Regions from separate parts of the Glutamicibacter sp. Je.9.36 genome, predicted to be linked through region 1. Evidence: predicted binding sites of a transcription regulator. Region 1 holds the regulator's gene; the other holds the start of a gene.
The links. The regulator HspR, encoded in region 1, represses chaperone genes until heat shock. The targets are predictions, from matches to a motif close to AAGTTGAGTCNNNNNGACTCAACTT.
Positions count from the first base shown of each region.

Region 2: a site for HspR is predicted at 3,900-3,924, ahead of AAZQ98_RS11785 (ATP-dependent Clp protease ATP-binding subunit). Genes of this name have one in related genera too.

Region 1 is NZ_JBCPSN010000009.1:33,720-43,979, reverse strand. It holds gene dnaK (molecular chaperone DnaK) at 1-1,741, shown strand, start outside; gene AAZQ98_RS16800 (nucleotide exchange factor GrpE) at 1,755-2,336, shown strand; gene AAZQ98_RS16795 (DnaJ C-terminal domain-containing protein) at 2,422-3,396, shown strand; gene AAZQ98_RS16790 (heat shock protein transcriptional repressor HspR) at 3,510-3,938, shown strand; gene AAZQ98_RS16785 (GNAT family N-acetyltransferase) at 3,935-4,513, opposite strand; gene trmB (tRNA (guanosine(46)-N7)-methyltransferase TrmB) at 4,612-5,469, opposite strand; gene AAZQ98_RS16775 (YccF domain-containing protein) at 5,596-6,006, shown strand; gene AAZQ98_RS16770 (TerC family protein) at 6,080-7,264, opposite strand; gene AAZQ98_RS16765 (GNAT family N-acetyltransferase) at 7,573-8,040, opposite strand; gene AAZQ98_RS16760 (DinB family protein) at 8,071-8,565, opposite strand; gene clpB (ATP-dependent chaperone ClpB) at 8,736-10,260, shown strand, end outside.
Region 2 is NZ_JBCPSN010000004.1:175,091-185,350, reverse strand. It holds gene AAZQ98_RS11800 (GNAT family N-acetyltransferase) at 1-216, opposite strand, end outside; gene AAZQ98_RS11795 (hypothetical protein) at 225-812, opposite strand; gene AAZQ98_RS11790 (VOC family protein) at 817-1,173, opposite strand; gene AAZQ98_RS11785 (ATP-dependent Clp protease ATP-binding subunit) at 1,324-3,882, opposite strand; gene AAZQ98_RS11780 (response regulator) at 4,012-4,686, opposite strand; gene AAZQ98_RS11775 (sensor histidine kinase) at 5,000-6,184, shown strand; gene AAZQ98_RS11770 (hypothetical protein) at 6,813-8,018, opposite strand; gene AAZQ98_RS11765 (NAD(P)/FAD-dependent oxidoreductase) at 8,342-9,619, shown strand; gene AAZQ98_RS11760 (IclR family transcriptional regulator) at 9,708-10,260, opposite strand, start outside.

The sequences.
Region 1 (10,260 bases):
GATCGTTGCTTTCTCGAAGAGCGGCGAAGTCCTGGTTGGCGATATCGCCAAGCGCCAGGCCGTCAACAACATCGACCGCACCATCGCATCGGTCAAGCGTCACATGGGTACCGACTGGACCATTGACGTTGACGAGAAGAAGTACACCGCTCAGGAAATCTCGGCTCGTACCCTGATGAAGCTGAAGAACGACGCTGAGTCGTACCTGGGCGAGAAGGTCACCGACGCGGTGATCACCGTTCCTGCATACTTCAACGACGCAGAGCGCCAGGCCACCAAGGAAGCTGGCGAGATCGCCGGCCTGAACGTCCTGCGCATCGTCAACGAGCCAACCGCAGCTGCGCTGGCTTACGGCCTGGAAAAGGGCCAGGAAGACGAGCTCATCCTGGTCTTCGACCTCGGTGGCGGCACCTTCGACGTTTCCCTGCTGGAAGTCGGCAAGGACGACGACGGCTTCTCGACCATCCAGGTCCGCTCCACCGCAGGCGATAACCGCCTGGGCGGCGACGACTGGGATCAGCGCATCGTGGATTGGCTGCTGGCCCAGGCCAAGGCCAAGGGCGCGGACCTGTCCAAGGACAAGATCGCGCTGCAGCGCCTGAAGGAATCTGCTGAGCAGGCCAAGAAGGAACTGTCCTCGGCTACCAGCACCAACATCTCGCTGCAGTACCTCTCGGTGACCCCGGAAGGCCCAGTGCACCTGGACGAGCACCTCTCGCGTGCCAAGTTCCAGGACCTGACCAAGGACCTGCTGGAGCGCACCCGCAAGCCATTCAACGACGTCATCGCCGAGGCAGGCGTCAAGGTTTCGGACATCGCCCACGTGATCCTGGTTGGCGGTTCCACCCGCATGCCAGCGGTTGCCGAACTGGTCAAGGACCTGGCCGGCAAGGAAGCGAACAAGGGCGTGAACCCAGATGAGGTTGTCGCCGTGGGCGCAGCGCTGCAGGCAGGCGTGCTGAAGGGCGAGCGCAAGGACGTTCTGCTCATCGACGTCACCCCACTGTCCCTGGGTATTGAGACCAAGGGCGGCGTGATGACCAAGCTGATCGAGCGCAACACCGCGATCCCGACCAAGCGTTCGGAGACCTTCACCACCGCCGAGGACAACCAGCCTTCGGTATCCATCCAGGTCTTCCAGGGCGAGCGCGAGTTCACCCGCGACAACAAGGCGCTGGGCACCTTCGAGCTGACCGGTATCGCACCGGCTCCTCGCGGCATCCCGCAGGTCGAGGTCACCTTCGACATCGACGCCAACGGCATCGTGCACGTATCCGCCAAGGACAAGGGCACCGGCACCGAGCAGTCGATGACCATCACCGGTGGTTCCTCGCTGTCCAAGGAAGACATCGAGCGCATGGTCCAGGAAGCTGAAGCACACGCCGAAGAGGACAAGGCACGCCGCGAGGCCGCTGAGACCCGTAACGCTGCTGAGCAGGCTGCCTACTCCGTAGACAAGCTGATCAAGGACAACGAAGACAAGCTGCCTGAAGAGGTCAAGACCGAGGTCCAGGCTGACGTCGACGCCCTGAAGGCTGCCCTGGAGAAGCAGGACAACGACGACGAGGTCAAGGCCGCGTTCGAGAAGCTGCAGGCATCGCAGACCAAGCTGGGCGAGGCAATCTACGCCAACGCGCAGGCCGAGGGCGCCGAGGCTCCTGAGGGCGAGCAGGCACCGAACGCTGATGAAGACATCGTCGACGCCGAGGTCATCGACGAAGACGAAGCCGACAAGAAGTAAGGAGTTTAGGAATATGTCCGAGGCAAAGGACCAGAACGAGAACTCCGGCCAGGAGCCGGAGAACCAGCCAGAGGCTGCCAACGAGCAGCCAACCGCTGACGCCCTGGGTCAGGCCGAGGCGATCCTGAACGAAGCTGCTGCTGGCGCTGAAGCCGATTCGGCGCAGCCGGAAGAGGCCGGTGCGGTGGAAACCGAACTGCGCAACGACCTGCTGCGCCTGCAGGCCGAATACGTCAACTACCGCAAGCGCGTGGAACGCGACCGGGCCGTAGCGCGTGAAAATGCCGTGCAGTCCGTGCTCAACACCCTGCTTCCGGTGCTTGACGACATCGATGCGGCACGAGCCCACGGCGACCTCGCCGACGGCCCGTTCGCATCGATCGCCAACAAGCTGGATGGAATTCTGGCTCAGCATGGCCTGGAGCGCATCAACGAGGCCGGCGTGGAATTCGACCCGAACATCCACGAAGCCCTGCTTCGCCAGGCTGTTGACGAGATTCCAGCCGACCACGTGGGACAGGTGCTGCGCACCGGTTACCGCAAGGGAACCATCATCCTGCGTGCAGCTCAGGTGCTGGTAGCAACCGGCGAATAGCCACGAATAGCACAATCGATACTGCCCACTGCCGAGTCTTCGACAGTGGGCAGTGTCGAATTGGCACTGAAAGGATGGGGCCCTGATGGCAAGTCAGGACTGGATCGAAAAAGACTTTTACGCCATTCTGGGCGTCTCCAAGGACGCCAGCGAGGCGGACATCAAGAAGGCGTACCGCAAGCTTGCGCGCAAGTACCACCCGGATACCAACCAGGGTGATGCGGCCGCTGAAAAGAAATTCAAGGACATCTCCGAAGCCAACTCGGTGCTTTCGGACAAGGAAGAGCGCGAGCAGTACGACGCGATCCGCGCCATGGGCGGCGGAGCGCGATTCTCTGCTGGTGGCGGCCCGGGCGGCCCCGGCGGGCAAGCCGGCTTCGAGGACATCTTCTCCAACCTCTTCGGAGGCGGCGGAGCGGGCCCACGTGGCCGCGGCGGGCAGCCGGACTTCTCCGACCTCTTCGGTGGTGGCGGCGGTTTCGGTGGCGGCGGCTTCGGCCAGAGCGCACCACCGCGCAAGGGTGCTGACCGCACGGCGAGCACCACGATTTCCTTCTCCGGATCAATTAAGGGCACCACCATTGGCCTGCGCGAGCAGAATGGCGAGGTCATTGACGTGCGCATCCCGGCGGGCATCAAGGACGGCCAGTCGGTGCGCGTGCGCGGCAAGGGCCAGCCTGGTGCTGCCGGCAACGGCGACCTGCTGGTCAAGGTCAAGGTCAGCGAGCACCCGTTCTTCAAGCGCGAAGAGAACAACATCCGCATCCACGTGCCGGTGACCTTCGCTGAAGCGGTGCTTGGAGCAAAGATCCACGTACCGACCCTGGACGGGGATTCCGTTGCGGTGAAGGTTCCCGCTGGATCCAACTCAGGGCGCACCTTGCGTCTGAAGGGCCGCGGCGTGAAGACCTCCAAGGCCACCGGCGATCTGCTGATCGTCCTGGATGTCGCGATTCCGCAGAACCTCTCGGATGCTGCAAAGAAGGCCGTGGAGGACTTCGCATCAGCCACCGAGGGCGAGGATCCACGAGTGGATTTGGCTGCCAAAGCCAGGCTCTAAACCCAATAGGCTGTTTTCCCTGCCCCGTCATCGAATTGGCCGGGCAGGGAAGATAGACTCGAAGGCAATAGGGACCGAATCCAAGGTCCTTGCAGAAAGGTGGTAGAAGCAACGTGAACGGGGAGTACCTGCGACCTGTCTTCGTCATTTCCGTCGCCGCGCAACTTGCAGACATGCATCCGCAGACGCTGCGCCAGTATGACCGCATCGGTTTGGTTTCGCCCAGCCGCCAGAGCGGAAAGCAACGCCGCTATTCGCAGCGCGACGTATCGCTGTTGCGCCAGGTGCAGGCCTTGAGCAAGGAAGGCGTCTCGCTCGAGGGCATCAAGCGCATCCTGGACCTGCAAGATCAAGTCGCCTATCTGCAAACCGAAGTCAATGGGCTTCGCCAAGAACTTTCCGCCGTACGCCAGGGCCAATCTCGCATCTTCGCTGCGGGCACCGCTGGAGGCGACATCGTTTCGTTGGCTAGGGGCATGCGCCCTGAACGCCGTGAACCGACTGTGACGCTGTTTACCACGCGCCGCGCTATCGGACGCTAGATCCGTCCGTGCCGGGCCAAGCGCGCTTCCAATTGGGTGCGCACGGCAGGCCATTCGTGCGGGAGTATTGAGAACACCACCGTATCGCGCAGGGTGCCGCTCTTTGGATCATATTTGTGATTGCGCAGCACGCCATCCTGCTTGGCGCCGAGCCGTGCAATCGCGGCGCGTGAAGCGGCATTGTGCCAGTGCGTGCAGAAGGCCACTGAATAGCAATCCAGTTCCTCGAAAGCCCGGCGCAGCAGCATGAACTTGGCAGCTGGATTGATCCCGGTGCCTTGGGCTGGCATGGCCAGAAACGTTGAGCCGATTTCCACGCGGTGATTTGCCGCGTCGATATTCAAGTAAGTCGTGGCCCCCACCGCTTTGCCGGTGGACAGGTCGATGATCGCAAAGGGAGCCATCTCGCCAGTTTCCTGCAATGCCAAGCGGCGCTGGATATCCAAGCGCATGGATTCGGCCGATGGGGTGGTGGCAAACCACGCTTCATCCAACTGGCCGTTGGCTGCGAGCTGGATCAGATCTGGGGCGTGGTCCATTGACAATTGTTCTAGCCGCACCCCGGCATAGTCCATTCTCGGAGCTTGGGCGTAGTGCAGACTTTGCGCAGAAGAAGAGGCCATGGAATCCATCCTAGGGATTCCATGGCCTCTTCAATGCTTTATTTCGGCGACTAGCCGATGCGGGTGTACGCCAGATCGAAGACCAGGCGACCAGCCTTGAGCGCCTTGCCTTCGAAGCTGGTCAGGATCCGGCGCTCGAAACGCGGGGCCCAGCCACCCTGGGCATCGGTGAATTCTGGCTCGGGGTCGAAGCCTTCCATGCCCTCGCGGCGCACCTTGGTCAGGTTGCTCTCAGTGCCGGACAGATTGCCATGATGCTGGTTCTCGAAGTCCGGATGGGCTTCGAGGACTTCGCGCATTTGCTCGGCGTAGTTGGACCAGTCGGTGGCCAAGCGCAGGGTGCCTCCCGGCTTGAGCACGCGGGAGACCTTGTCCAGGAACGAGGCCTTGATCAGGCGACGCTTGTGGTGGCGCGGCTTGTGCCATGGATCTGAGAAGAAGATCCAGATCTCATCGGCGCTGTTCTCGTCCAGCATGACATCCAGAACCTCTGGTGCATTGGCCTGCACTGCGCGGACGTTGGTGATGCCGAAAGACTCGACCTTCAGCATCAGCTGGGCCAGGCCCGGACGGTAGACCTCAACGGCGAGGTAGTTGCGCTCGGGATCATCTTTGGCGGCGTTGGCGATGCATTCGCCCAGGCCGGTGCCGATCTCCACGATCAGCGGTGCGGTGCGTCCGAAAGCCTCGGCAGGATCGAGCTGGAAGTCATCGGCAACCGAAGTGTCGGCGATCTTGCGGGGCGGCTCAATGACGTACTGATCGGCATTGCGCTCCCAGGCGCTGGCACGGCGGCCCTGCAGGCGGTTGCCGCGGCGCACGAAGGATACCGGCTCGGCACGGAAAAGGTCTGGGTTCCTAGGGGCAGTGCCGTGGGCTGGGCGCTGCTGCTCGCTCGATTCGCTCATGATGATTAATCCTAGCCGAGCAAGCTGCTTCGATGCTTGCCGAACGGTAGGGGATTGGACACCCCTAGAAGAAAATCGGGGGGATCCCCGATGGAGTAAAACAGGCAAAAGACAGAGAATATAACCATGACTGATTTAGTGCGCGGTATTCTCAACATTATTTGGCTGCTTTTCGGCGGCCTGTGGCTGGCCTTGGGCTACGTGTTGGCGGGCATCATCTGCTGCGTGCTGATCGTGACCATTCCATTCGGCATCGCCTCGTTCCGCATTGCCGGCTATGCGCTGTGGCCGTTTGGCCGCACCGTGGTCGACAACGGCCCGGTAGGCGCGTTCTCCACCCTGGGCAACATCATCTGGATCATTTTTGCTGGTATCTGGATTGCCGTGGGGCACGTGGTGACCGCGATCCCGATGTTCATTTCGATTATCGGCATCCCGCTGGGGATCGCAAACTTGAAGATGATCCCGGTTTCCCTGATGCCTCTGGGCAAGGTCATTGTGCCTTCGGACTATTTCATCGGCGGTGTTCGCCGCTAGGCTGCACCAAGACAGCGAATGGCTGCCAACCCTTGATGGGGTTGGCAGCCATTCTCTTTATGTACGAACCTGATCAGCTCTTGAGGTACTCATCGTGCTGGCGGTGCGCTTCGGCGACCTCGACACGGATCTTGTCCACGTCCTTGGCCTTGTCGCGGTACTTCTTTTCCATGGTTTTCACATACGCTTCTTCCTCCACCAAGGCGCGGTAGATGCGTTCGCGTTCGACCGCGTCCGAGGTGTAGCTCAGGTCGTTGTAGCTATTGGCATGGCGGCGCAGGTTGCCGATGGCAGTCTGGGCCTTGCCTGCCTTGCTGAACAGCGAAGCGAGAATTGTCAGTACCAGGACGCCGATAATGACGCTCAGCGACAGGCCGGTGCTGATTTCAATGACCATCACGTGCTCGCCATCATTGATGAATGGCAAGTTGTTCTCGTGCAGTGCGTGCAGGATCAGCTTTACGCCGATGAACGCCAGGATTGCTGCCAACCCGTAGGACAGGTAGATCAAGCGGTCCAGCAATCCGTCGAGCAGGAAGTAGAGCTGGCGCAGTCCCATGAGCGAGAAGGCGGTAGCCGTGAACACGATGTAGACGTTCTGGGTGAGTCCGAAGATCGCAGGGATGGAATCCAGAGCGAAGAGAATATCGGTACCGCCGATGGCCACCATGACCAGCAGCATCGGAGTCAGGACCTTCTTGCCATCGATCTTGGTGAACAGCTTGTCGCCGTCATAGTTGTCGGTAGTGTGGAATAGCTTCTTGGCGATCCGGATGATGAAGTTGTTGGCCTCATCGGATTCGTCATCCTTCTTCAGCAGGTTGCCTGCGGTCAACAGCAGGATCAGGCCGAACAGGTAGAAGACCCAAGCGAACTGGTTGATCAGCGCCGCGCCGACAAAGATGAAGGCGGTACGTGCGATCAGCGAGAAGACGATGCCGAAGAGCAGGACTTTCTGCTGGTCTTCGCGGGGTACGCGGAAGCTGGCGATGATAATCAGGAAGACGAACAGGTTGTCGACCGACAGGGCCTTCTCGGTAATGTAGCCCGCAAAGTACTCGGCACCCATGTCGATACCGCCGAAGACCAGCACCAGTACACCGAAAATGAGGGCCAAGCCAACGTAGATGCTGGACCAGATGGCTGCTTCGCGCAGCGATGGAACGTGGGCCTTGCGGATGTGGAAGAAATAGTCGAAGGCCAGAAGGGCGAGAATCACGACAATCGTGATTCCCCAAATCATAGGGGAAACTCCCATAGGGATTCCTGCTTTCGTAAGTAGCGCGCGAACGCATCTGAGTAAGTCTCTTCACCGACCCCGGGGCTGGCCGCAAAACCCGGCAGGACCATGAAGTCCTGCGTATTGACGGATTCAACGATTATGAATACTCCCTTACGTTTTACCAGCTTATCCTGATGCGGTGCTTCTGGAAAAATCTGTGTCCGTGGATGTCATGATGATCTGTAATGTACTTCGTCTTTGTGCAGTTGGGTAGGCGTCAATAGCAATTCGAAGAATGCAATTCGCTTGGAGCAACGTGGGCTAGGGGCAGGAAGTAGGCGCTGCTAGAGCGACTTGCGCATCTTGATGCTGGTGGTTTCATAGCCAAGCGATTCATAGAGGCCGCGAGCGCTCTGGTTGAATCCGAACACATTCAGCCCCAGGGTACGTGCGCCGTGGTCACGGGCGTATTCTTCGGCCAAATTCATGGTCTGGCGTCCAAACCCCTTGCCGCGGTACCCGGAATCGACAACTATGTCCCAAACCCACCATGAAGCCGGATCGCCTGAGGTGTCGTGGCCGATCCAGACATAGCCCACAGCGCCGAGAATGCCATGCTCCAGGGTGAATACCGCATTGGTGCAACTTGGCAATCCGGTGGGAAAGGCCCGGACCATGGCCCGGTCTGCCTCTTCCTGCGCCTTGCGCTGGGAACTGCCAGCGGCAACAAGGTCCGAAACGTACTCGGCGGTACTTCGTGCCATCCATGACTGGAATTCTTCGGCGGGAAGCGGGTGGAGTTCTAATGGCATGCCCGGAGTCTACCGGTTGAGGGCGGCACGCTATTTCCGCGCCGACAGGATTTGTTCACGCAGGATATCTGCGTGTCCGCAATGCTGAGCCAGTTCACGCAGCATATGCAGCTGGATCCAGCGCAGCGGCAGCGGTCCACGCCGGTTGCCTGAGAAGACGTCATCTCCTGTTTTGCCTTCGACTGCTTGATGCGACAGTTCGATGGCTTGGGCATATTCGTGCCGAATCGAATCGATGGTGTCGGAAGCCTCCAAGTCGAATGATTTGCTGGGCGAAGAGGCAATGCCCAGCTCTGCACGGCTCCGGCCGGTGGCTGCTTCACCGAACCAGACCCGTTCCACGAAGATCGCATGTTTCACCAGCCCGAGCAGCGTGGTCTTGGATTCAACCAACTTCATTCTGGCTTCGGCTTCACTCAGTCCGCCAGTGCAGGAAAGCAGCATCTGCCGGTGCTGATCGATGAAAACTTGGACCATATCATCGTGGGTCAGTGGAAAAATGTCCTTGGAATCCGGGTTGGCCATGCCTTATCTTAAGTCGGTAAATCATCAGTGACAAGGGATTTTGCTTCTGGGGCAAGTGAAATAGAAAATCTTTCGAAAATCTTGCTCTAGCTGGAATACGAAGAGTGCGAGTAGAGTTGAGTTAAGTACACTCAAGTTTATGGGTTCACCCAATTAGAGAAAGGATGCGCGTGGACACCAAACTCACCACTAAGAGCCAAGAAGCTCTCTCGGCTTCCGGGATGAACGCTTCAACCGCAGGCAATCCGCAGATTGAACCTGCGCACCTGCTGAAGGCCTTGCTGGACCAGCGCGACTCCGTCGCAGTCGCCCTCCTGAAGACCGCCGGATTGGATGTCGACGCGCTTTCGGTCAAGGCAAGCGCTGTCATCAACGCATTGCCTTCCAGCTCCGGCAGTTCAGTGGCCCAAGCCCAGTACTCTCGACAGCTGCTGCAGGTTGTGAGCAACGCCCAGGCGGCTGCCGCAGAAATGGGGGACAGCTACGTCTCCACGGAGCACCTGCTTATCGCCTTGGCGTCAGACCAGACCAAGGCCGGCGACGCGCTGCGCGAATTCGGGGCCACCCGCGAACTGCTGGTGGGCACCTTGCCCACCATCCGCGGCGACCGCAAGGTCGATAACCCGGATCCGGAGGCGACCTTCCAGTCCCTGGAGAAGTTCGGCACCGACATGACCGCCCTGGCTCGCTCGGGCAAGCTGGATCCAGTCATCGGCCGCGACCGCGAGATCCGCCGCGTGGTCCAGGTGCTCTCCCGCCGAACCAAGAACAACCCCGTGCTGATCGGCGAGCCAGGCGTTGGCAAAACCGCTGTAGTTGAGGGGCTTGCCCAGCGCATGATCGCGGGCGACGTGCCGGAATCCCTGCGTGGCAAGACCCTGATCTCGCTGGATCTGGGCGCCATGGTCGCCGGCGCCAAGTACCGTGGCGAATTCGAAGAGCGGCTGAAGTCGGTGTTGGAAGAGATCAAGGCTTCGGACGGCCAGATTGTCACCTTCATTGACGAGATCCACACCGTTGTCGGCGCCGGAGCCTCCGAAGGCGCCATGGACGCGGGCAACATGCTCAAGCCAATGCTCGCCCGCGGCGAGTTGCGCTTGATTGGTGCCACTACCTTGGACGAATACCGCGAGAACATCGAGAAGGATCCCGCCCTGGAACGCCGCTTCGCACAGGTGTATGTCGGCGAGCCCAGCGTGGATGACACCATTGCCATTCTGCGTGGGTTGAAGGAGCGCTACGAGGCGCACCACAAGGTTTCCATTGCGGACTCCGCCTTGGTGGCAGCATCCACTCTGTCCAACAGGTACATCTCCGGCCGCCAGCTGCCAGACAAGGCCATCGACCTGGTTGATGAGGCCGCTAGCCGCCTGCGCATGGAGATCGACTCGGCTCCGGAGGAAATCGATGAGCTGCGCCGCGAGGTGGACCGGCTGACCATGGAGGAACTGGCGCTGTCCGATGAAACGGATCCAGCTTCGGTGGAACGCCTGGATGCGCTGCGCAAGGACATGGCCGACAAGAAGGAACAGCTGGACGCGCTGAACTCCCAGTGGGAAGCCGAGAAGGCTGGCTTGAACCGCGTCGGCGACCTGAAGGTCAAGCTCGACGAGTTGCGCAGCCAAGCCGACAAGGCCCAGCGCGAGGGCGATCTGGAGCAGGCCTCTCGCCTGCTCTACGGGGAGATCCCAACGC
Region 2 (10,260 bases), on a different contig from region 1:
GATGTCCTGGACATAGCAGATGGTGGCATTATCCGAGACCACGCGCACAAGGCCGATTAACTGGTGGTCTACGTCGTAGGCGTAGATTACGCATGCTGAATTCTTCAGGCCCTCGAATAGTACGTCTGGGTTGTCTGTATAGGCGCTCCAGCCCACCGCGTTGTAGAGCGAGAGTATGTGTTCCTCGGAAGGCACCTTAGTGGTGGAGAGTTCCATCGAGTCCTTTACTTTTGCGGGGAAACCGAAAGGATCTCTGCGTTGCCCAGCAACGGATGCTTCACCAGTTCTGTTTCCAATGTGTGGATGATGGCTTGGGCGGAGTCGCCGTTGTAAACGAACACCGGGCCATCATGCCGGTAGTAGACATCCTCATGCCAGCCGATTTCGCCGTCACCCAATGCATGCTGCAGGGCCCTGACTGTTGGCTCCAGATCCGAGTCCGATTCGGCCCCGAGCCTGGTTCGAAGCAACACGTACTCGCTGCTGCCTACTTCGGTGCGTTGTCCATCAATAATCAGCCAGGAACCATGCCCCAGCCCTCCATCGATGAGCGAAGAGAGCAATTCGGAGAACAGCTTCTTCGGTTCGGGGGTGGACACTTCAAGGTCAATGTCGCTGGAGATCGGCTCCTCGGCCGCGTCCAGTGTGGTCTTGGCGCTGATGATGGTTCCGGAAGACTTGTATTTGGGCAACAACGTATCGAGCAGGCCCGCCTCATGATCTTTGCGCAGGCGTTCGGTCATCGGCTGGGCAAAATGGATCTGCACCCGGTGAGTCGAAGCCTCCGATGATTTCCTGGCGAACAGCGACATGTCCTCAGTCCTCGTGTGGGTCGGAAATGCAAAAGACGATTCCGTAAGGATCGCGCATAATGGTCCAGCCAAAAGAGGGATCTTCGGTGTGGTCCTCAACGCGTGTTGCGCCAGCGGCCATGCAACGGGTGACTTCCTGCTCGCGGCTGGTGCTTGCTTCCAAGTCGAGATGAACCCGGTTCTTGCCGGCAGTGATCTCATCAACTTTTTGGAACCCCAACCTCGCGCTGAAGCCAGGGACGCTGATCATGGTGAATCCCGGGTACTGGCCCAGATATTTCCCGCCCAGAACAGCCCTCCACCAAGCCGAGGCGGCTTTCTCGTCAAGGGCATCGAGGGTGATCATTCCAATGTTCGCCATGCAGTCAAAGGTACCGGGAGTCTTCCTGCTTAGCTAGAGGTTGACTGCATTTCGGCAGCTGACTAGCGCACTTTCTAAGCGAAGAAAAGGGGCCTGCTTGGTCGGGACGGAAATCCCGAGCAAGCAAGCCCCTTTCTGGGCTATGCCGGCCTAGCTATCAAAGTAGTTTGGCGCGTGCTCGTTGTGAGCAGGTGGAGTCGGCATCTCGACTTTCTTCTGCACCTTCAGCATGCCAGCGGCGTAGTCCACCGAAACGGTGTCACCAGCGGCAAGCGAATCACTGATCAGCAGGTCGGCAATGGCATCCTGTACCTTGCGCTGTACCAGCCGGCGCAGCGGGCGGGCACCGAACTCGGGGTCGTAGCCTTCGTTTGCCAGCCACTGCACGGCAGCGTCGCTCACCTCCAGCTTCAGCTCCTGGTCCACCAAGCGAGCTTCGGTCTCGGCGATGACCAGCTTGACGATCTGGCCAATCTCGGACTGCGAGAGCTTGGAGAACAGCAGTACCTCGTCCAGACGGTTCAGGAACTCTGGGCGCATGAACTCGCGTACCTTGCCCATGACCTTGGCCCGGATTTCTCCAGCCTCGCTGGTGGCATTGGCGGAGGTGAAACCGAAGTTTCCGGCCTTGTTGGCCAAGTACTCGCCGCCGAGGTTGCTGGTCATCAGGATCAGCGTGTTGGAGAAATCGACAGTGCGCCCGGCTGAGTCGGTCAACCGGCCGTCATCGAGTACCTGCAGCAGCACGTTGAACACGTCCGGGTGGGCCTTCTCGATTTCATCGAGCAGCACGACCGAATACGGGTTGCGGCGGATCTTCTCGGTCAGCTGGCCGGGCTCGTCATGGCCGATGTACCCCGGAGGTGCTCCGATCAGGCGCGCCACGGTGTGCTTCTCACCGTATTCGCTCATATCGACGCGAACCAGCGATTCGGCCGAACCGAAGAGGTTTGCAGCCAGGGCCTTGGCCAGTTCGGTCTTTCCGACGCCGGTGGGACCCAGGAAAAGGAACGAGCCGATGGGGCGACCTGCTGGCGACATTCCGGTACGGTTGCGACGCACGGCGCGTGCCACAGCGGCAACGGCATCGTGCTGGCCGATGACCGAAGCATGCAGGGAATCTTCCAGCGAAGCCAGGCGTGCCTTGTCATCTCCCGAGATGCGCGAGGTGGGGATGCCGGTGGATCGGGAGATCACTTCCGAAATCTGCTTCTCATCCACTACCCGGGTGACCCCTGCATCGCCGGCCTCCTCGGCAGCCTTGATGCGCGCGGTCATTTCCACGATGTGGTCACGCCATGCGCCAGCTTCTTCGAATCGTTCCTCGCCGATAGCGCGTGACTTCTCGCGCTCGGCGTCGACCAATTCGGCACGCAGGGACTGCACATCCTCGGCATCTCCGGCAGCGATGGACCGCCGGGCACCGGCGATATCGATCAAGTCGATGGCCTTGTCAGGAAGCTGGCGGTCGTTCAGGTAGCGGGCAGAGAGCGTCACCGCGGCCTTGAGCGCTTCGGGGGTGTACTGCACCTGGTGGTGATCCTCGTACGATTCGCGCAGGCCGTCCAAAATGGCCAGTGCAGTCTCCTCCGACGGCTCGGCGACAGTAACCTTGCCGAAGCGCCGAGCCAGCGCGCTGTCCTTCTCCACCTTGCGGAACTCATCGAGCGTAGTGGCGCCGATCATGTGCAGCTCGCCACGCGCCAAACGCGGCTTGAGGATATTTGCGGCGTCCATATTGCCGGACTCGCCAGAGCCTGCACCTACCAGCAGATGCATCTCATCGATGAATATCAGCACCTGCCCTTCGGCTGCGGCTACCTCGTCGAGCAGGCCGGTGAGCCGCTGCTCGAAATCTCCGCGGTAGCGGGTTCCGGCGAGCATGCCCGGAAGGTCAATGGAGATCAAGGCCGCATTGCGCAGTTGGACTGGTACCTGGTCATCGATGATGGCGCGGGCCAGGCCTTCGGCAATGGCGGTCTTGCCCACGCCTGCCTCGCCAATCAGCACCGGGTTGTTCTTGGTGCGACGGGCCAGGATTTCAATAACCTGATCCAGTTCCTCCTTGCGTCCGATCACCGGATCAATCTGGCCGTCGGAGGCCAGCAGGGTCAGATCGGTTCCGTAGCGTTCGAGCATGGACACATCGGACTCGGAATCGGACTGGTTCTGGGCATCGTTTTGGCCACGCTGGGCCTGCTCCATGGCGGCTTGCTGCAAGGACTGGCCGGTGATGCCGTGCTGCGCCAGGAGCTGGCTGACCGGAGATTCCGGGTTGAAAACGAAGGCCAGGAAAAGATGATCCGGGTCGATGTAGGTCGAACCGTAGTTACGAGCAACCTGATAGGCATCAAAGAGGCTGCGCTGAGCTGCCGACGATAGGTGGGATGGCTTCTCGCCCTTCTCCTGGGACTTGGGCATGCGCGCGATGGCATCTGCACTCAAAGCCTCGATGTCGATACCCATGGCGGTCAGGTGCTCGCCGACTGGTTCGGTGCGCAGCAGAGCCATCAGGAGGTGCAGGGAATCAATCTCGTCGTGGCCATGCTCCTGGGAAATCGCTGCCGCGGTGGCTACCGCTTCGTGGGTGCGGGCGGAAAGCAGGCGCGTGAGGTCGATGGGACGTGCTGCCTGAGCACGTGAAGACAGGAATCGAGAGAGGAATTCCTCAAACGAGCCATCTGACGGTGCGCCGAAAAATGCTGGCAAGTGAGCCTCCTAATAGAAACTTGAGCGGTCTATGCTCATGTTCAACGCATATGGCGCGCAGATATTCCCGAACCGGCCGGGCAAGGTGTCAAAGAGGTTGACTTCACACTAACAGCTGGAAAGCAGACGCTAGTCTTTCGGGATTTCGATGAGGCCCATACGCGCGGCCGCAACCAGGGCCTGGACCCGATCGCGAACATTCAGCTTAACGAAAATCTTCGCCATATGGGTTTTAACCGTGGTTTCGGAAATAGTCAGAGTTCTTGAAATCTCGGTATTGTTTAGCCCGCGTGCGAGCAGTTTTAGAATCTCGAATTCCCGATTGGTAATTCCCAAGTCATAGGCCAGTTCTTGAATGTCTTGGGAATTATCCCGGTAAGCTTCGCGAACCGCAGAAACTAGATCAGAAGAAACCGACGGGGAAATGGCTGCAGTTCCTTGGTGAACGGCATGGATCGCATGAATAATTTCATCTGGTTCAGAGTCTTTTACCAAGTATCCGCTGGCCCCAGCGGTCAGTACCGGAACCAGATAGTCGTCAGAAGAAAAGGCGGTAATGGCAAGCACTGAGGGGCTGTCTTCGGCAGATTTGATTGCTTTAGTAGCGCTAACCCCGTCCATTATCGGCATCTGCAAATCCATGAGCACAACGTCCACTTGATTGCCGCTGCAATACTCGACGGCGGCCTGTCCATTTTCAACAGAATTAACCGTTACAATTCCGGGGTCTGTTGCTAGGATTGTGCCCAACGCATGCCGAATTAGAGGTTCATCATCGACAATAAGGACCTTTATTTGTTCCATCTGATTCCTCTGATTCGATGCGGGTGGCCTCATGTTGGCCTGTTCACCTGAAAGTATATAAGTTGATCTGATGTGGAGTTTGTTATGAAGGGTTTGAAAATGCTGGCCGTAGCAGCATTAGTTCTGGCACCATTGACCGCCGTGGCAGCTCCTGCATCTGCCGCGAGTTCTCCAGCCTCCAGCAGTGGCAACGTTGCTACTCCTGCTGGCTTTGGCTCAGCCTTCTCGGAGTGGTTCTGCAAACGCTACGGCGTCGCCTGCCCATAACGCGGTTTATTTGACTTGATCATCTGAGCCGGGAATTATTCGGCATATGAATGGACGACTAAAGGACACCCTGACCAAGCTCTTCGCTGGTCGGGGTGTCATTGTTTGGACTGGTATTGCGGTTCTGATCGCGGTTTCCAGTAGCGAGTTCGTGACTCTGCTGGAAGACGGATTTAGTGGTTCGTCGGATATTTCGGTTCGAGGCGCGTTGCTCGGCGTTGGACTGTGCGCAATTCTTGCGCTTGGTCTTCGCTGGGTTGCCGTATCCGTCGGATTGTTTGTGGCAGTTGCCTATTTCTTCCTCACGGACGGCGCCTTGTTCTTCTGGACTGTCGTTTCATTCATGATTTTTTCGGCGCTGGCAGCTACGGCCAGTGCCATGAGCGTTAGGGCCTTATTCCTAACCTTGTCCGCAGCGTGGATGGTGCAGTTCGGCATCCAGTCCGGGCAAGACGCGGTTCTGCTTGTCGGGATTGCCCCGTTGACGGCGATGGCGTTCTTCTTAACGAGGAATATTTACTTGCTGCGAGAGAAGAACGAGCTCGCTCTTCGGCAAATGCATACGGTCAAAGAGCAGACTCGTCTTGCTGTCGACCGGGAGCGAAAGAACATCGCCCGGGATCTGCACGATATTGTCGCGCATGACATCACGGTCGTGGCCATGCAGTCGAAGGCCGCGAAATTCGCAAACGATGGGCAGAAGGCCCTCGAAGCTCTGGATGTCATCGCCAAACTGAGTACTGAGACTTTGCACGATTTACGCCTGATGCTCAATGTCCTGAGGGCTGATGGGACCATGGCAGATCCCTCGTCCCAGGGCATTGATAAGCCGGCCGCTACTACTGTTTACGCGCTTCAGGGTGCAGAACTTTTCGTTCAGAGGCTAAAAGAGGCAAATTTCGAGGTGAGCTCCACCACTGACGAGAGAATTTCCGAATTGCCCCGTTCTGCACAGACTGCGATTTATCGGGTCATGCAAGAAGGTACAACAAATGTGATAAAGCACGGTGCCTTGGGCGGGAAGTGCACCTTCGAACTCACGGTCCAAGGGGCAGAGGGCATCCTGGAAATTACTAATCAGATGGGGAATTTCGACAAGAAGGCGAGTGGGTTGCCCGAAGGCGGGACAGGCCTGATTGGCATGGGTGACAGGATGCGTGCATTTGGTGGAAAGTTTGCAACCAGTTCCGAAAACGGTGTTTGGGCACTGCGCGCAAGTATCCCATTCTGACCCCTGCCCTCCTACTAAAGTATGATTTCGGATTTTCGCAGGACGCGATAAGTTAGACATGTATCGGTGAAGACCGATCACCGGGAAGGTACTTGGTGGTGTTTTGCGAGTGGCATCACTAAGGATCCGAGGGTGATTAAAAGGTACGTTGCATTGCGTAAACGGACTGATCTTTCATCGGCGCTGTGCCCCCATCGCACGCCGTTGTCTGTCAGTAATGCAACGTACCTTTTATAACTTAAACCCAGCCCGTGTTTCTGCGTTCTGCCTCACGCCTCAGGTCGGAATGGGCCTGCGTGGCGGGGTGTTGCGCCTATGGAGAGCATTTCCTGTCTGGGAAACGAGCGCGCATGAGTACCCAGGTGGATACGGTTATTTGGCAACAATAAGGCCTGGCCGTGGAGCCTAAGGGCGGCTTTGATAGCAAGACGGCAGATGCTGCGATCAACGCAGAAGCAACCGCAGATTCTTTGGCCGTGAAGGCCGGCAAACCAAGCGGGGACCATGGTTCGATCGCCTGCCGTGGCACGACGCCGAGCTGGCCACGCGCATCGGCTAGTCGATGAATCAACGGCAAAGGGTGCGAGAACTCGAATTAGCTCTCGCACCCTTTGCCGTTGATGGTGGTCTAAACCTCGGAAGCCTCTGCCTCTTGGGTGTCTTTCAAAACATGATCAGAGACCTTGGCCAGCGCTCGTTCCAGTGAAGAGCGCAAGACCACAGGAATCGTGATCTCGTCATTGATCTCGACAAGGCCTTCGCGTTCGAAGACGCGCAGCAGGGACTCGACCTGGGGGACAACCTCCTCAAGGCTGGCAATCAGGTGATGCTGCTCGGCGGGAAGGTCATCTTCGGTCGGAACTTGCAACGCGAACTCGGCACGTGGCGGTGTCGATGATGCGGCATTGCTCAACACGCCGGCTACCATCTCGGCGATCTGCGCCTTGCCCGGCTGCTCCAAGGTGTTGATCAGGATGTGCGAGTAGAGAACCTCTGCGATCAGCTCCTTGACCAAGCGGGCGCCTTGTCCGCTGGATGCCAGCAGCGCATCGCTGAGCGACTCGGTTGGGGTTGCGTTCGGTTCCTGGTAGCGCAGCATGGCCGTGCCGATCAGGGCGTCCCAGTATGCCGATAGGCGTGGAATGTCGGCCAGCGAAGAAACGGCAGTGCCGTCTTCCGGCTCCCACTGGGCATCCTCTGGAACGCCGGCGGATTCATCGACCTTGACGAACAGGCCCAGCGCGCTGGCCGCATCCTGCAGCGTATCGCCGGTGAGTACGCCAGCTGGGGTGGTCGGCTTGCCTTCGCCAACCCAGCTGATCAACTCGCGAGCCGCAAAAACGAAGGGCATCGCTTCGAGGCTGCCGTTGGCCTCATCATCTTCGAGATAGGGTGCCACGATGGGTGAATCGCCAGCCATGCGGGAGAGGAATTCGAAAGTCTGCTTGAAGTCATCCACGCTTCCGCCGAAATTAGCGGTCGTGCCCAGGAAAGTCAGGTAATGCTTGAGGATCGCAGCGCTGGCTTCCGAAACTTCCTTGCCCAGCGACGTCAAGTGGCCCAGCTGTTCACCCAGAATCGTCGGATCCAGGGTTTTGACGTCAACGCTCTGGCGCAACTGGGCATGCACGGTCAGCAGGGTAGTGAGGCCTTCGAGCGCTGCGCGGGTCTCGCTGGCTGCCTGGCCCTCTTCGTGGAAGTGGCGGAAGAGCGAGGACTTGAACGGCTGAAGAGCTTGGCGCACTTCAGATTCAAAAGGCACGCTGCTGGCGCCGGAACGGCGGGCGGGATGACCCTGGGCAGGCTTCTTCTTGGCTGGTTTACGTGAGGCCATGAGTGTGGTGCGGTTCCTTAGAAATGGCTGATCGGCGGGATTGGTAATTCGCTTCTCTCCAGTCTACGCAGGACGCGCTGGGGGCGAAGTTTCCGATGGGCGATAGTGATGCAGCCTCTGGGGAAAGTTCCCGCATGGGAGGAAGTACTTGTTGAAAGTTCGGAATAGGCAATCATTTTCCGCATGAAACACGAACCTCCTGCCGGTGTGGTGGCGCTCACCGTCGAATCGTCAGGACGCGTTGATTTTCCCTGGGGATCGCGCGACAGTGAAGACATGCGGGCTCGTGTGGAGAGGCCGTCGAAATGCTAGGAGAGTGGATCATGGCTGGAGTAGGCGTGCCAGATCATGTCGTTGTTGTAGGCGCTGGCTTTGTTGGCCTGTCGACCGCTTGGTACCTGCAGGAAGCGGGCATTAAGGTCACCGTCGTGGATCGCGGCGGCGTCGCGTCCGGTTCCTCTTGGGGTAACGCCGGCTGGTTGACCCCAGCGCTGACCCTGCCCATCGCAGAGCCTGCAATTTTCAAGAACGGCCTGAAGATGATGCTCGACCCGGCATCCCCGCTGTACATTCCGCTGAAGGCCGATGCCAAGTTGCTCCGCTTCCTGATCGGTTTTGCCTGGCACTCGACCCCGAAGAAGTGGGAAGAAGCCATGCGGGTCTACTCGGAAATCGGCGCGACCGGTTTGGATGCCTTCGACGAAATCGCGCAGGCGACTTCGGCAGGGCCGGGCGTGCAGGAGCCGGCCAAGCCGGCAAATCCATTCTTGACCGGATTCACCTCGCTCAGCGACCGCGATGCGCTGCTGCATGAATTCGAGATGATCGAGAAGACCGGCGGCGAAGTTGATTACGAATTGCTCACCGGCGACGAGTTGCGCGGCATCGAGCCGACCCTGTCCAATAAGGTCGCTGCGGGCGTAGCCATCAAGAACCAGCGCTACATCAACCCGCCGAAATTCATGGATTCGCTGGCCGAATCCGTCATCGCCCGCGGCGGCGACATCATCGGAGCCTTCAACGTCACCGATGTGCGCGACAATGGCGGCTCGGTCACCGTCATCGGTTCCGAAGGCCGTTCAATCACTGCGGATCACGTGGTGCTGGCTACCGGTGCTTGGATGACCGACATGGCCAGCAAGTTCGGTGTGAACGTTGTGGTTCAGGCAGGCCGCGGCTATTCGTTCACCGTTGAGCCGGAACACATGCCAACGCACCCGATCTACTTCCCGACCCAGCGCGTTGCCTGCACCCCGCTGGGCGATCGCTTCCGCATCGCCGGCACCATGGAATTCCGCGACGCCAACCACAAGCTGGAGCCGAAGCGCATTGAGGCCATCGTTGCCGCTGCGACCCCGGTCTACCAGGGGATTAACTGGGAGAACCGCAAAGAAGAATGGGTGGGTGGACGCCCATGCACCGCGGACGGCATGCCACTCATTGGCCAGACCGGATCCTCGCGCGTATCGGTTGGCGGCGGCCACGGCATGTGGGGCGTTGCGCTGGGACCGCTGACTGGCAAGATCCTGGCTGCCCAGATCGCTGGCCAGCAGGTTCCAGGCATCGCCCGGCACTTCAACCCCTTGCGCAAGGGGTTCTAAGCGTTTCGGTCCACACCCGGAACGAATAAACAACCGGCTTGCGGTGCATCATGGAGATGCGCTGCAAGCCGGTTTTCCTTTGCGGAATTCAGGACCATTGTTCGCGGAAGTGCGGGGGCATCCGGCGCGCAAACTCCGGTTCGTAGGACTGCAGCAAATCAACCAGTTCCGCGATCCGCTGTTCAGTCATGTAGACGCTGGGTGCAGAGATGGAAATAGCGGCCATTGGCGTTCCGTCCCGGCCGCGGATGGCGATCGCCGCGCAAATCAATCCGAGCTCGTTTTCCTGATTGTCCAGAGCATAGCCAAGTTGGGCGATGCGCGTCAGCTCGGCGTCGAAGTCATCGACGTTCTTCACGGAATACTCGGTCACAGTGCGCGAAGGATCGAATTGCTTCAAGGCTTGTTCGCGAGGCAGATGCGACAGCAGCATTTTTCCCATTGCGGTGGTCTGCGTCTGGAAGCGTGAACCCGGGCGGGAAGCCATCTCGAACCCCCGGCTGCCTCGCGATTTGGCAAGGTAGAGAATCTCGTGATCTTCCAGAACGCCCAGGTGGCATGTTTCCTTGGTTCGAGCAGAGATCTCTTGGAGCATTGACTGGATTTCCTGCGGCAGGTCCATGGCCTCCTCTGCCTGCGAG